DNA from 2 places in the Calorimonas adulescens genome. Region 2 is predicted to be linked to the other one. Evidence: riboswitches for the same ligand, from Rfam matches in the RefSeq annotation. Region 2 holds a riboswitch; the other holds the start of a gene.
The links. Region 2 has a riboswitch for cyclic di-AMP ahead of FWJ32_RS05735 (C40 family peptidase). Riboswitches for the same ligand answer to the same signal wherever they lie in the genome.
Positions count from the first base shown of each region.

Region 1 (8,078 bases), on a different contig from region 2:
GGGTCTCACCCTTCCTGGCTCCCAGTGACTTCAACAATTCTATAACTCCCCTTTTAGCTTCATCAATCTTATCTGCCATGCTTCCACTGGCGTCGATGACCACGGCCACCTTGAGATTTGTCTCATCGGTGAGCCTGTTAATAAAGTCCACCACCTGAAATCTAAGTTCAGGATGTATCTCGTCTATGCCTTTTTTTAAGACCTCCTTAAGTTCTCTGTCAACCACCTCGGTCAGGGTACCGGCAACAGACCTCATAGTGGCAGAGGTAAGGGTTTTCCCCAATTCGCTTATCCTTATGAGGTCATGCACTCCTCCACCTGCCCTTGCAATGCCCTTAATCTCTTTTAATGCCCTGTTGCTGCAGACGTTATCATCCACAACCCCTATGGCATTTATTATTATCCCGTCCTTATGGACGTTTCCGGCAACTATACAGGGGTCCGGTCCAATATTGGAACACCCGTCTGTCACTATATTTATCAGTCTCATCGTCATGTTAGCAGACATAAAGATTCCTCCTTAATTTATGGTTTTATATCATTCATTATTTCCATAATAAGGAGGAAATATTCATTATCCCCAGATTCTGGAAACCAATATGGTCATATCATCACCGGGTTTCCCTTTATTGAGCACCTGCTTCATCAGCTTCTCGGCCATTTCCTGAGGATTGCTGGTATCTATACCCTTTATAATCCCCTGTATTATGTCTTCCTTGTCTTCTCCATCTATACAGTCGATAACCCCATCTGTCATCATAACAAGCATATCCCCCTCATTTAAAATCCTCTTTACGGGCAATATAGAAATTTCGTCCAGAGCTCCTGCTGGAAGGTTTTCATTTTTAACTGTATCTACAGAGTTTTTCCTCTTTATATAACTTACAGGAGCACCCATTTTAAAAGCCTCTACCTTCCCAGAATACCTGTCTATTATTGAAATATCCATGGTGGTATACATATCATCATGAGACTTTAAATTAAGTATAGAATTTATTGACTTTATCGTTATATCCTCTGTAAATCCAGAATTTAAAAATTTCTCTAAAAGTCCAACCGCCGTGCTGCTTATTATTCCAGCCTCTTTGCCTGTACCCATGCCGTCACCTATGGCCACGAGGTATCTGCCTCCTGAAAGTTCACTGAATATAAAGTTATCACCATTGCCGCTGTGTTCTTTTGCTATATGCGCTACACCTGTAGTGACGTTGTACCTTTCTCTTTCCACCAAGTGTATGGTACATGAGTTTTCCTTTCCGTCCAGTCTGCATACATCGTCCTTCCTCCTGTATCTCTTGCCCATAACCCTTGATACAACAGGTTCAATTATTTTAGAACATTCGGCCTTACCAAAACAGGCCACCCTTTTTATAAAGACCTCATCGCTGCCGCTGTCGTTCTGCAGTACTATGACCTCTTCAGGAGTTATACCATCTTTATCCAATTCAACAAAAATCTCTTCCTCCAGATCCTCGCGGAAATGGTCGTGGGTCTTTATGGAGTCTGCCATGTTGCTTACAATTCGGCTTAAATCCTTCAGTTGCTCTGAAACAATCATCTGACTCTTATTAAGCCGCTTCTGCCACATGGAGTTTAACATGTAAAAATCATAGAGGTTGTTGATTTCCTTTATCATAGTATTTACGTGGATGCACCTGTTTTGTGGGACATCCTCGGCAGTAACCTCTCCCTTGAGCTCAAGAAGGGTTATCATGTCAAATATAAACTGATAGGTATAATAGAAATCCCTGCCCCAGCACTGATTACGTTTGATGCAGGACTCGCACACCTCATCTGCAGCCCGTGCTATAACCCTTGATATATCTTGTCTAACCATTACCGAGTTTCTTGCTCCGTCAAATACTGAAGCCAGCTCACTCATAACGCCAGACATGTCCTTAAGCCTGGTAAAGACAATATCCCTGGTCTTATGCATTAATTTTCTGCTGGATTTAAATCTCTCTATACTCCTGTTAAGGTACAAACTTAAGGCTTTAATCATGCTCCGCGGTATCAAAAGACAGATGAAGCCGGAAAGCAAAAGCTCCTTTAAATAGATGGACATGACATATCCTGCTAATTTGTCCAATATAAAGTAGGAAATAACAAGGCTGCTTACAGAACCTATTATGCCAAGGCTGCTGAATGCCCCAGCCAAGAGCCCTGCAAGCGAGAATAACAGCCCTGTTGAGGATGTCGCAGACCCTGTGATCTGTGTGACAACTGCCATCAGCACGCCAACTGCAGCCCCTGCCCCAAGCCCGCCAGTGTAAGCTATTATGGTAAGCCCTGACATCGCCACAATCATCCAGAGTGAAAGTCCATATACCCGGATATCCTTCAGGCTTGTAATAATAAGCCCATAGGTAATGCCTAAGGATATAATCTCCTCTTTGCTGAGATACTTCCTTGATGTGGAGCCCTGTACTATATCCAGTGCATTGTCAAAGACAAATACCGTAGAAAACACAATTACAGATTCCAGCACCACTAATATCAGGTCATACATTATGCGTCCTGTTAAAAAATACATCACCAGGCCTACTGTAAATACCGCAGATGCGGTAATCAAGGCCCTTACATTGGCTTTTGCTACGGGCTTTAAAAAATATAAAAGGGCAGCAACGACTGCATAAGTTACTATATATCTTATGGTATTCGGAAACATGCCTGAACTGAGAAGCCCCAAAATGCAGAAGGCAGAGATGACTATGTTCGTTCTGTTCCTGCCTGTAATACTGCCTATATAGGCCAGGCCAAAGGGAAAACTTCCATAAAACACCCCGACCCTGCCTATAAAAAATCCCATTATTGAGAGAAGCACAAATTTTTCTATAAAACTCCTAAGTTTGAATGTACCCTTCACAGTATCTGAAGCATTTCTTTCAACATTATCAGCATACATACCAATCCCTCCATAGAAAGATTATACCAATTTATGGAAGGATAATTTGTAAATATTTGGTACAAGAATGCATATAAATTATGACAAAAAAAGACACACCCGCATGGTGTGTCTTTTTTGCCGGTTATGCCGGCACCCTTTCAGTGCTATTGAGTATCCTGTCAAGCCTTTCCCTCTCAGCAAGGACCCTGCCATCCTTTTCGTCATAGGCATATAGAGCTCCATTGATAAGCCTTGTGGCAAGGGTACCATTGGCCATACTGTTTCCCTTAAGATGGGGGGCATCCAGGATCCCCATTTTTATAGCCCTGGCTATCACTATAGGGTCAGCAAGAGGGTCTTTTGAGCCTTGCCCTACGGCCTTGACAGCATCAATTATTGCAAGGGCATCGGCCACCAGTTCGTCCTTGCGCCTCATTATTTCTCCATCGGCGGTGACATCAGGAGCTCCCTGCATATGGTTCTTTACAACACCTCTCACCAGTTTTGCGCTCTCTATCACATCCTCTGGAGTTGCAGCATGGTGAGCCTCACAAAATCCCACCACATGATAGATATGGGGTTTTATAGCCATAGCTGTATAGCATGATGCGGCAAGCTGCCCCTTGGCCATGTAAAGGTCGGTGGGGAAGCTGGCCAGGCCCGCTCTTGCCTGCCTGTAGGTTATAAAGTCATCATCATGGAGTGATTCCACCAGTTCAATAGCTGCAAGCATTTTTGCTATATCCATCCTTGGAGACTCGTTGGGAGGAAGGTTAAACATATACTGGGCAACATAGTGCCTTACACCCATCTTTTTGGCATTGTATGCCGCAAGGTATGAGGCTGCCACATATATGGCATCGTGGGCATCCCTCAAACCCCAGTGGTGGGCCTCATTAACCTCTACAGGCACTCCCCTCTCTCCATGCCATCTCATGAGCTGTTGATTTTCTGCTATAGAGGTTACAAGGTCCCTCGGTCCCCTGCCATCCAGCCGGTTATACCAGCAGAGGGGGATGGCTGCCCAGGCATTGTGTATGGTATCTAAAAGCATCTTTGCCATTTCAAATACATTATTGGTACCGCTGTAGCATCTTAATAGAGGATAGTTCCCTGTTCTTGAATTTTCATACAATGCCTTGAAATCTTCCGCAGTACGTAGGGGTGCTCCTCCTGCCCCATCAAGGTCATGGTCCATTTTTTCAGGCTCAAAGAAGTGTTCCTGGGCATTTTGGTCGGGGGCAATGGATATGACATCAACCACCTTTGACTCGGCAATCTTTCTCACACCCTCAATGGTCGCCCCAAGGTCAGGAAGCCCAAAATGGTGTCTTATTACAGGGAATGGATATTTGCTTTCTATCCTGCCTATCAGGCTTTGAGGATAAATCTCATTCTTTTCCCTGTTATCCTCTATGCCCTTCAGATACATGATGGTATCATCCATGTCCCCCGACCCATCAAATATTTTTTCAAATATCCTGTACTGCCTTGCAACATCGGCCGTTGGCTCAGTACCTCCAAATACCCATTTTATATCCTTGAGCCTGTATCTCTCTATTCCAGAATCTATTTTATCGAGTAACGGTTTTAATGCAGATGGTGTAAGCCTGTAGCTTATGCCTACCATGTACGGGCTGTGCTCAATTGCGGCCTCAATGATCCTTTCTGGCGCCACGGCAGGCCCCATAAACATGGTATCGTAACCCTGTTCCTCGGCTAACTTCAGGAAGTTCATAATACCTGCTACATGGACGTCGTTGCCAAGTGCGGCTGCTATTATTAGCCTCTTCATAACGACACCTCCTTCTCATAAGCAAAGTTACCTTCAGCATATGCCAGTATCTCGTCTTTTGTTAACCCATCTAAACCCAATCTTCTGGCATTTCTTCCGTTCTCCCAGTAGTCTATGCCGTGCATACAGGATGCCAGTTGTATTACAGACTTGATTGTGGGCGTATCCACACCCACCTCATTGCCAAGAGAGGCAATAGGCACAAGGCTGTTTGGGACATCCTCAAATATATACCTTGTGTTCACGGTTGCTGGTGCCTTTATACCCTTATAAGCCCTTGTGTTCTGGATGGCCTCATAGAGTGTCTTCCCCTTGGCTCCGTATGTCTCTTCCAACCATTTTTTTGCTGAAGGCAATTTTATGCCCAGCGCCCTTGCCACTCGAAGCCTCTCCATATCTATCCTCTCCAAAACAGTAGCCACTGAGGGGGATACACCTTCAAGATAATATTCAAAACCGTCATTATCAGCCTCTATTCTGCCTGTATTAAGCAGTGTGGGTGCCGGGTGAAATACTGCCCCAATGTTATTAAGACTCGTCTCCAGCACATTTTTGGCAGGCACAAACTGCGGATATGCCTTATTTATCATCTTTACGGTAGGCCAGACCATAAATGAAGGTATTGTGGCAAAGAACACGATGTTTTTTACACTGTTAATCCTTATAGTCCCTGGCTCTTTCTCTCTGCAGGCATAAATAAGGGTCTCTGCCTCTCCTATAGTTACTCTTCTGTCCATGTTAAGCTGCCTTAAGATATTGTTAAACTCAAGAGCCCCTCCTGTCCTTCCCGGGTTTAATACAATCACCTGACCGTCTTTAAGGTAAGGGATTACGGCATAAGCAATATCCCTGTGCCCTGAGGCAGGCACCGTAACCATTATAATGTCTGCATCCTTTACCGCTTCCCTTATATCAGAGGTAAGGTCCGGTGTTCCAAAACCCTCTACCTCTCCCTCTAAGGTTATGCCTCCCCTTTGCCTTAACCTCTCTATCTTCTCTGGAGACCTGTTATATAGGGTTACGTCAAAGCCCATGATAGAGAGGTGCGCAGCCATAGCCTGGCCGCCGTTTCCAGCACCAATTACTGCAAACTTCATAGACAACTCCCCTTTCTACGCTTACGAGGTTAGCTGACGGGTTAGGGCTGAAAGAGTTGGCCCTTCCTTACGGATTCACCCCGGATAGTTGGTTCCCCCGCTCCTTTTGGATTCAGCGTTAATTTAATATTATATTTAATTTTATACTGCAGAATACGGACATTCCTCATCTGCAAAACCTATTTCTGTAGCAGAATATAAACTTTAGTAAAAGAAAAGCTATGGAGAAACCATAGCTTTCATTAGTCTACTCTCCTCTTTCAATGCTTACGAGGTTAGCTGACGGGTTAGAGCTGAAAGAGTTGCTCTTCCTTACGGATTCACCCCGGATAATTGGTTCCCCCGCTCCTTTCGGATTCAGCAGTTAATTTAATATTGAATTGGTGATTTTATTTTAATATAATAGAATGGATTTGTCAATAGAGTGATAACAAAATTTTGTTGTTATTTTTCGACATATTTATATATAATTTAATTCAATTTATTTGGAGGTTGGCAATGAAAAACTATAAACAGATAATTAAAGATTCAAGAGGGAATAAGGAGCAGATGCACAGGTTTTTTGAAGAGATATCTGCTGAAATCACCTCAAACAATTACATCCTTACAATGGACTACTCTGTAAACAACATGTACAATTTTTTTAAAGCTTTCAGGTTTAACAGGTTTATAAAGTCATTCCCTTCAGAATTTACCCTGCCCGTAATTGAAGGGCTGCGATTTATTGAGGTTAATCTACCTGAGTGCATAAATCTCTCGGAGGAAAATATTAAGGCCTTTGTACCTTTAAAAGAGAACCTGTTACAAATTCTGGAGGGGGTTTTATACGCTATTGATGATCTAAACATCCTCCTATCATTATATGAACAGGAGTTAGTGGTTAAAGATGTAACAAGTGACCTACGACCTTTATATGACAGTGACCATCAATTTATTGACGATATGATGGGTTATCTGTATGCTGCAATAGAGAAAGACGAGAACGGAACCACTGTCAATAAAAACATTAAAAGCCTTATACTGCTCTTGCCCATGGGTTTTGTCAAAAACGAGTTCCTATCATATGTGGAAAGGGTTTTAAATGAGGCTCTTTCCAATATGTCACCCTCTGGCATTAAAGCAGTATGTCAAAATCTCGCCAGCCTCACCAACCATACGTCCAATCCATATTACCTTAAGCTTTATGAAATAGCTAAGGAATATGGACTGGATAAAAGGCCGGGCGGCCTTTCATATGAAGAGATAGTCTCAGGTATGCATTTTATAAGTTTCTTTTCCAATGCATTAAATCTCTTCAAATCAATTTTAACCTCCATTCTTTCAATTGGAGATATCATAACAGACAGCCTGGCCGCAAACTGCATCGACATGAATAATTACTTATATTTAAGCAGTATGATTGATGACTATATAAACGGCAGAAGGATAGCGGTAAAACTATCTCCTCCTGACAGAAGCATGATGAAAGATCACCTAAAACTTCTCTCCACCTTAACCCAGTACGGCAATGAGTTTATTTCGTCAGGTATTGATACTCTGACACTCTCACAGGTAATATACAAAGGCATGGGGTTTGCTTTTTATGACACAAAGGAGGACAACCTATTATCAGAGCTATTTAATCTTTTCGAGCATGACATGGATGAGAACCCAGCCGAAGAAGAATTTATAGATGATAACATAAAGGATATCGTAAAAATGATAGATGACGAGATAAGCCATTTTCCTGCATTCTTCAGAAAGGAAAGGATGAAATATATTATGAACATTCTACCGGTAGGGTTTAATAGCATGGATGAGTTGCATGAATATATCCATATGAGTTTGGACACATTGAGCAATGAACGGTCGTTGTATTATGTCGAGACACTGGTGGCATCGCTTATAAGCAAAAACGAGGGTCATGACTAATCCCGACCCTCAATCCTTATCTTCCCTGTAGCCTTTTCAATATTTATCTGCGTATCAAATTCCTCTGAAAGGGACTTTAACATGTCCAGTATTTCTTCTCCTTTTTCACCGGTGGCCGGTGTTGGCTTTACCTTATCCTCTATTACAAAGGGACTAATAACCGCTTCACTCAATTTACCGTCATTAAAATTGAGCCCAAGGACTATACTTTCTTTATTTCTACTGTCATTCTGGTCAAAGACAAAATTCCCGAGACTGTAGGCTACAAGGCCACCCTTGTATACCTCAATACCCTGAAGTATATGCGGATGACTCCCTATTACCACGCTGGCCCCGGCATCTATCATCTCATGGGCCATCTGCCGCTGTTCTGCAGGAACTATGGTGC
Region 1 is NZ_VTPS01000012.1:39,099-47,176, forward strand. Features, by position in the region: gene FWJ32_RS08695 (vWA domain-containing protein) at 1-508, opposite strand, end outside; gene spoIIE (stage II sporulation protein E) at 575-2,905, opposite strand; gene FWJ32_RS08705 (cobalamin B12-binding domain-containing protein) at 3,030-4,682, opposite strand; gene FWJ32_RS08710 (NAD/NADP-dependent octopine/nopaline dehydrogenase family protein) at 4,679-5,779, opposite strand; cyclic di-AMP (ydaO/yuaA leader) riboswitch at 5,784-5,907, opposite strand; cyclic di-AMP (ydaO/yuaA leader) riboswitch at 6,030-6,152, opposite strand; gene FWJ32_RS08715 (hypothetical protein) at 6,278-7,690, shown strand; gene FWJ32_RS08720 (CapA family protein) at 7,687-8,078, opposite strand, start outside.
Region 1: linked by a shared signal. The riboswitch ahead of FWJ32_RS08710 (NAD/NADP-dependent octopine/nopaline dehydrogenase family protein) and the one ahead of FWJ32_RS05735 (C40 family peptidase) in region 2 are both predicted to bind cyclic di-AMP.

Region 2 (8,078 bases):
ACAGATACGAAAAGTATTTATACCATCAGATGACAAACACGTTATTCTCTCCGCAGATTACTCTCAGATAGAGCTAAGGGTACTTGCACATCTATCGAGTGATGAAAACCTCATAGGTTCCTTTATCGCTGGTGAAGACATTCATACAAGGACCGCTTCAGAGGTATTTAATGTACCTATAGATAAGGTTACGCCCGAGATGAGAAGAAGTGCCAAGGCTGTGAACTTTGGAATAGTATATGGCATAAGTGATTTTGGCCTGGCCAGAGACCTTCGGATCCCAAGGGAGGTGGCCGCTGAATACATCAGGAGCTATTTCAAGAGATATCCTCAGGTAAAGGAATACCTTGATGAGTGTGTAAAAAAGGCTAAAGAACTGGGCTATGTTACCACCATTATGAATAGAAGGCGTTATGTACCGGAAATAACCTCCAAAAACAGAAATATACGTATGTTTGGAGAACGAATTGCAATGAATACCCCTATACAGGGTAGCGCTGCTGACATAATAAAGATAGCTATGGTCAATGTGCATAAGAAGATAAAAGATTTTAAATCAAAGCTCATACTGCAGGTTCATGACGAGCTGATATTTGACGTACTTAAGGAAGAGTTGGATGAAATTAAGGAAATTGTAAGGTGGGAAATGGAGAATGCAGTCAACTTGAAGGTACCGCTGATAGCCGAAATAAAATATGGCAATAATTGGTATGATGCCAAGTGAGTTGCTAAACCACTTATTGCTTTTGTACCTAAAAGTGTAATGAAGGGAATGGGTTGTAAAATGAAGGTGATAGGGTTAACAGGGGGAATTGCCAGCGGAAAGAGCACTGTTTCAAATATATTAAGGGAAATGGGAGCTTACGTAATAGATGCAGATGAAATTTCAAGAGAGATCATTAAAAAAGGGAGTGAGGCATGGAAAGAAATTATCGATTACTATGGAAATGACATACTTCTACCTGATGGAGAGATAGATAGAAAAAAACTTGGGAATATAGTGTTTGCGGATAAGGAAAAATTGGATAAGCTAAACGCTATAACTCATCCACGTATAATCCAGAGAATAAAAGAAATTATAGATGCAGAGAAAGAAAAAGGGAAAGAAAGGGCTGTAATACTGGACGCCGCAATACTGATTGAAATGGGGCTGCAAAATATGGTAGACGAGGTTTGGGTAGTTTCAATAGACAAAGACAAGCAGATAAAAAGACTTATAGAGAGAGATAAACTATCATATGAAGATGCCATGAACCGTATACGCATGCAGATGCCGTTAAGCGAGAAGGTAAAGTATGCTGACTATGTGATTGACAACAGTAAAGACATAGGATATATTAGAAAACAGATAAGTAAACTTTGGGAAAGGGTGATAAAAAAGAATAATTAATTTGGGCCTACATAGAATTATATTAATGTATGGTATCTGCAATGTGGGGGTATATTCCATTGATTTTTATTCCTCGTAAATGGATAGGCGTAATAATTGCTGTCTTACTTTTTTTATTGCTCATACTTGTTTCGCTGAAGGTATATAACACTGTACAGAAGATGATTTATCCCACAAAGTATATGGATATAGTTGAAAGATATGCCGTTGAATATGGAATTGACCCTTATCTTGTGTTGGCAGTAATAAAAGCGGAAAGTAATTTTAATCCTGAAGCTAAATCAAGCAAGGGTGCCATCGGACTGATGCAGATACAACCTGATACAGGAAAGTGGATTGCGGAAAACCTTGGGATTGAAAACTATAATGAAGATCTTCTCTATAATCCTGAGGTAAATATAAGATTTGGTTGCTGGTATATAAATAATCTCAACAGTGAATTTAAAGATCCTGTCCTGGTATTTGCGGCTTATAATGCTGGGAGAGGAAATGTACAAAAATGGTTGAATGATAAGGAATATAGTGATGATGGGGAAAAACTAAAGAGTATCCCATTTAAGGAAACGAGGGATTATGTAGATAAGATAATTAGAAACTATCATATTTTTACAAGACTTTACGAAGGCAAAAGAAAGAAGGGAATAACATAAATGGAACAAATGAAAAGCCTGAATGACCTTGAAAGGGTTAAGATAGAACATGACAGGAAATTGTTTTCTGCAACCCATGAAGAGATACTAGAGGGAAAGACAACTGATGTGTACTTTTTGAGGACGATGGATATATTAAATCACCTGGGTCTTGGAGATACTCCTGTAACCGCCGAGATTTTTGCGAGAGAAGAAGGGGTATTTGCTGGTATTACTGAGGCATTGGGCATATTAAGGAATAAAAACGTTGAGGTATGGGCTTTAAAAGAGGGGGATACATTCAACCCCAAGGATACACTTGTGAGGATCAAAGGGCCCTACTCAGAGTTTGGTGTTTATGAAACAGTTATATTGGGAATGCTCGCAAGCTCCTGTGCATGGGCGACGGCTGCGAGAAAAGCCAAAGAAGCGTGCAAGGGGAAACCACTGCTGTGCTTTGGCGCAAGGCATGTGCATCCTGCTGTAGCTCCTGTCATGGAAAGGGCAGCATTAGTAGGTGGGGCTGACAATGCGAGCTGTATACTGGGAGCAAAACTGTTTGGAAAAGAGCCGACCGGTACAGTACCACACGCTGCTTTTTTGATTGCCGGTGACACATTGACGGTAGCAAAGGCATATGATGAAATATCAAAGCCAGACGAAAACAGGACAATACTCATTGATACATTCAAAGATGAGGCTGAAGAAGCCATTAGAGTGGCAGAACTTTTAGGAGACAGGCTTTATGGGATAAGGGTAGATACGCCCAGCGAAAGAGGTGGGGTAACCCCCGAACTTATAAAGGAAATTAGGGCCAGACTGGACCAAAAGGGTTATAAAAATGTCAAAATTATTGTTTCGGGTGGCCTTTATCCAGAAAAAATAGCTGAACTGGCTGATGCAGGTGTAGATGCTTTTGGAGTGGGCAGTTTTATTTCAGATGCTAAACCGATAGATATGACGATGGATTTAAAAGAGGTGGATGGTAAGCCGATTGCCAAGAGGGGTAGAATACCTGGAATAATAGAAAACCCAAAACTTGTGAAAATGATATAATTACTGTATTGACTTATGTCCAAACTTATATTATAATAATTTTCGTTGAATGTGCCGAGATGGTGGAACTGGCAGACACGCTACTTTGAGGGGGTAGTGAGGGATTCCTCATGCGGGTTCGAGTCCCGCTCTCGGCACCATTTTTATATCCATGTTAGATACATATTTATCTAAGGCTGCCGAATCCTTGCAAAAGGTACGGGGGACGTATTTTGGGGTGAATCTATCAGTTTCGCCTGATGGTAGGGTTACCTTCGGCCCGAACCCGTCAGCTAACCTCGGAGGCATGAGAAGGGAGAAATCAAATGAGGACATATAGTAGATTCCTGTTAGGGATTTCTGTACTATCCACATCGCTTATGCTTGCTGGTTTCTTTAATCCTGTTCTTGCTGATGAATTTCCCAGGGGTATAGTAACCGGTGACAATGTCAATTTGAGGGAAGACCCTAGCCTTGACTCAAAAGTGATTACTCAGGTAGATATAAATAATGTTGTAATGGTGCTGGGTAAGACAGATGGGTGGTATCAGGTAAAGTTATCCGATGGCAGAGAGGGTTGGATGAGTGCTTCATATGTATCATTAGGGAAAGAGGATGTATCAAGGGGCAATGGGCTCAGAGACATTGTAGACTTTGCAGAAAGGTTTTTGGGTGTTAAATACGCATATGGAGGGTCATCGCCCAAGGGGTTTGACTGTTCAGGGTTTGTTTCTTATGTCTATAAGAATTTTGGGGTAGAACTACCGAGGACGTCACTGGAACAGTCAAGGTTTGGAGAGGCAGTGGATAAGGAAGATCTTGAGGTGGGAGACCTGGTATTTTTTAAAACTCTTGGTTCGAAAAGAATTAACCATGTTGGAATATACATTGGTGATGGCAATTTTATTCATAGCTCTTCAGGCGGTGATGAGGTGCGTATTGACACACTCCTCTCCGGTTATTATAATGACCATTATGCAGCCGCAAGGCGTGTGAAGTAATTATAGGCATTGACAGAGATCATTTAAAGGTATATAATATAATACTGTTTAGCCAATGGGTACTAATGTATCCATTTTTTATTTGGAAGGGGTATGTTAAACTGTGAAGAGGAATGATATAAGAAATATAGCTCTAATAGCCCATGTGGACCATGGTAAGACTACACTGGTAGATGGAATGCTCAAACAGAGCGGTATTTTTAGGGAAAATCAAAAAGTAGATGAAAGGATAATGGATTCCAATGAACTGGAAAGGGAGAGAGGCATTACCATACTGGCCAAAAATACTGCGGTAAGATATAACGATATTAAAATAAATATTGTAGATACTCCGGGACATGCTGATTTTGGTGGAGAAGTCGAAAGGGTTTTAAAAATGGTGGACGGTGTCCTTCTTCTTGTTGATGCCAGTGAGGGGCCAATGCCTCAAACGCGCTTTGTCCTTGGCAAAGCCCTGTCGTTAAATTTAAAACCCGTAGTTGTAATAAATAAAATTGACAGACCCGACGCCAGGCCATATGAAGTAATAGATGAGGTACTAAACCTTTTTATAGATCTTGGCGCCTCCGATGAACAGATTGATTTTCCAATTGTGTATACATCAGCACGCGATGCGGTTGCCAAGTATGACCTTAATGATAGTGGCTATAATTTAAAGCCGCTTTTTGATACCATTATAAACTCCATACCTGCGCCGGAAGGCGATGTGGACGGACCTTTACAACTATTGGTAACAAATTTAGATTATGACGACTATGTTGGCAGGCTGGCCATTGGCAGAATAATTAGGGGCAGTATAACAGGCGGTCAACAGGTTAGCGTTGTAAAGAAGGATGGTACTGTTGTTAAAGGTAAGATTGGTACAGTATACCAGTATGAATCTTTAAAAAGAGTGGCAGCTGAAAGTGCACTGATGGGTGATATTGTTGCTGTATCTGGGATACCAGATATAGAGATAGGTGAAACGATAGCTGATGTTGATTTCCCTGAGGCTGTGGAATTTGTAGAAATAGAAGAACCTACAATTACCATGAGTTTTTCTACCAACAATAGCCCGTTTGCCGGGAAAGAGGGCCAGTATGTTACATCAAGACATCTTAGAGATAGGTTGTATAAAGAATTAGAGACAAATGTCTCCTTGAGGGTAGAGGATACGGACAGCCCAGATACCTTTAAGGTTTCAGGTAGAGGTGAACTGCATTTGTCCATATTAATTGAGACCATGAGGAGAGAGGGATATGAGTTCCAGGTGTCGAAACCAGAGGTTATATACAAAAACGTACATGGGAAAAGGTATGAACCGATAGAGCTACTGATGATAGATGTTCCTGAGGAATATATGGGGATTGTTATGGAAAAATTGGGCCCGAGGAAGGCAGAACTAATTAATATGACGCCTAATGACAAGGGGTATATAAGGCTGGAGTTCAATATACCATCAAGAGGAATTATGGGCTACAGGACGGAGTTTTTAACTGATACCAAGGGTAATGGCATAATGAACCATGTTTTTATAGATTATCAGCCGTATAAAGGAGAGATAAAACAAAGAAATCATGGTTCATTAGTTGCTTCGGAGGCAGGTACCACAACAACCTACGGGCTCAATAATGCTCAGGAGAGAGGTGCCCTTTTCGTAGGTCCTGGAGTAGAGGTGTATGAGGGGATGGTAGTGGGAGAAAACAACCGCGAGGAAGATATAGATGTCAATGTATGCAAAAAGAAACATCTCACAAACATGAGGTCTGCAACTGCCGATGAAGCTATCAGACTTGCTGCTCCCAAAACCTTGAGTCTGGAAGAGGCACTTGATTTTCTGGCTGATGACGAACTACTGGAGGTTACACCATTATCAATAAGGATAAGGAAAAAGATACTGTCTCAGAAAGATAGATATAAAAAAGCAGGGAAGATGGTGAAGTCGGGACAGAAATAGGGGTGGGCCCCTTTATTTTTTTTAATATTTATTTTACAATATATAACATAAATGATAAATAATGGGGGAAAGACTATGAGGGTGAAAAGACAAAATGTTAATAAAAGACAGAAAATGAGAATATACGTTGGGATGATTCTGTTTTTAATGATAATCCCGTTATTATCGTTCTACTTATCGAATAATATAATATCTAATTTGGTTGCTCCTCTATATAAGCAGTTAGAACCCACTCATACAGAAAGCATATATGTCTATGAGGTACGCCCGCTTATTTATTACGAAATCAACGCTGTCGGACCTTTTTTATCATCAGAGGTATACCCTATAAATGGAAACAACCTTACAGCCATTACCTTTTCTAAAAAAAATGCAGACAAATTGGTTGAGGCTTTAAGTTTGATGAGAATTAAAGCCGTGTCAGAAGAAAAGAGAGAAAGCAGTATAACGATCCCGTACCTTGAGCAAAAACATGATGAGGTGGAACTTTTGGATGAATGTTTGAATAAGGCAATTTTAATTATGGATAAAGAAAGTCAATTGAGTGTAGACTTGATAACAAAAAAATATAATAATGACAGTCTGCCGGAACTCATAAAGATGGTGGATGATATGGGAAAGCTCTTGGATGAGTGGGACATAGATTGCAACTGCAAAAGAGAATTAGAGGATATTTTAGTGGTGCAAGAGGATGCTGTTGATAAACTTGAAATATCTACTATGTTAAATGACGGGAAGTCATTTTATATATTACAAAAGTCTATATATGAATCGTTGGATTTATATAAAAAACTGATAGCAGAATTAGAAGATATGAGATTATATAATTTTTAAATTGAACTTTTATATTGATAAACTTTATGTTAAAATATAACTTGTATACAGTGCTCAAGATATAATAATTAAATTTTTAACAAAAAAGGATTTATGGGGGACACTGTAGAATAAGTATTAGTCCCACTTAAATTTAAAGGAGTGATAAGATTAGATGTGCGCTCAAATACTTACCTTTAAGGGTGGTGTTCACCCACACTATAACAAAGAGCTCACAAACCGTTTACCGATAGAAAGAATGCCTGTACCTGATGAGGTCGTGATACCGCTTTCCCAGCATACAGGTGCCCCATGCGAACCCATCGTTAAAGCTGGTGATGAGGTAAAGCTAGGTCAGAAGATCGGGGAGGCAAAAGGGTTTGTTTCTGTACCTGTGCACTCAAGTGTTTCAGGTAAGGTAAAGGCTGTAGAACCAAGGATGCACCCCAGCGGCAGGTTTGTTAATTCTGTGGTCATTGAGAATGACCACTTAGATACGCTGGATGAGAGTGTGAAGCCAAAGGGTGATCTTGAAGACCTTTCTGCTGATGATATTAAAAACATTATCAAGGAGGCCGGGATTGCCGGTATGGGAGGAGCTGCATTCCCAACGCATGTTAAGCTTTCGCCTCCTCCTGACAAGAGTGTTGATACAGTAATAATAAATGGTGCTGAGTGTGAGCCATATCTTACCTGTGACCATAGGTTAATGGTAGAACACCCAGAGATGATTGTTTTTGGATTAAGAGCCATACTTAAGGCCCTCGGTGTAAAGAGAGGATATATTGCCATTGAGATAAATAAACCTGATGCTATAGAGGCAATGGAAAAGGCCGCATCAGGTATTGATGGTGTGGAGGTAGTAAGGCTGGCTACAAAATATCCACAGGGGGGAGAGAAACAGCTAATCAAGGCTGTGACGGGACGTGAGGTGCCTTCTGGGGGATTGCCCGCCGATGTTGGTGTTGTAGTAGACAATGTGGGCACGTCCCATGCTATTGCAAGGGCCATAAAAGAGGGTATGCCTCTTGTCGAAAGGATTGTCACAGTTACCGGCCAAGCGGTAAAAAATCCAAAAAATCTCCTCGTGAGGATTGGTACAATGTTAAAAGATTTGGTAGAATATTGTGGTGGCTTTAATGGTGAGCCGGGCAAATTGATTACAGGTGGCCCTATGATGGGCATTACCCAGTTTACTTTGGAGCTGCCGGTTATAAAAGGCACATCGGGGATACTCATCTTACCTGAAGAACTTACTAAACCAGAAAAGATAA
Region 2 is NZ_VTPS01000007.1:31,576-39,653, reverse strand. Features, by position in the region: gene polA (DNA polymerase I) at 1-724, shown strand, start outside; gene coaE (dephospho-CoA kinase) at 785-1,390, shown strand; gene FWJ32_RS05750 (lytic transglycosylase domain-containing protein) at 1,450-2,040, shown strand; gene FWJ32_RS05745 (nicotinate phosphoribosyltransferase) at 2,041-3,075, shown strand; tRNA gene FWJ32_RS05740 (tRNA-Leu) at 3,129-3,215, shown strand; cyclic di-AMP (ydaO/yuaA leader) riboswitch at 3,243-3,378, shown strand; gene FWJ32_RS05735 (C40 family peptidase) at 3,381-4,055, shown strand; gene typA (translational GTPase TypA) at 4,159-5,991, shown strand; gene FWJ32_RS05725 (hypothetical protein) at 6,067-6,825, shown strand; gene rsxC (electron transport complex subunit RsxC) at 6,980-8,078, shown strand, end outside.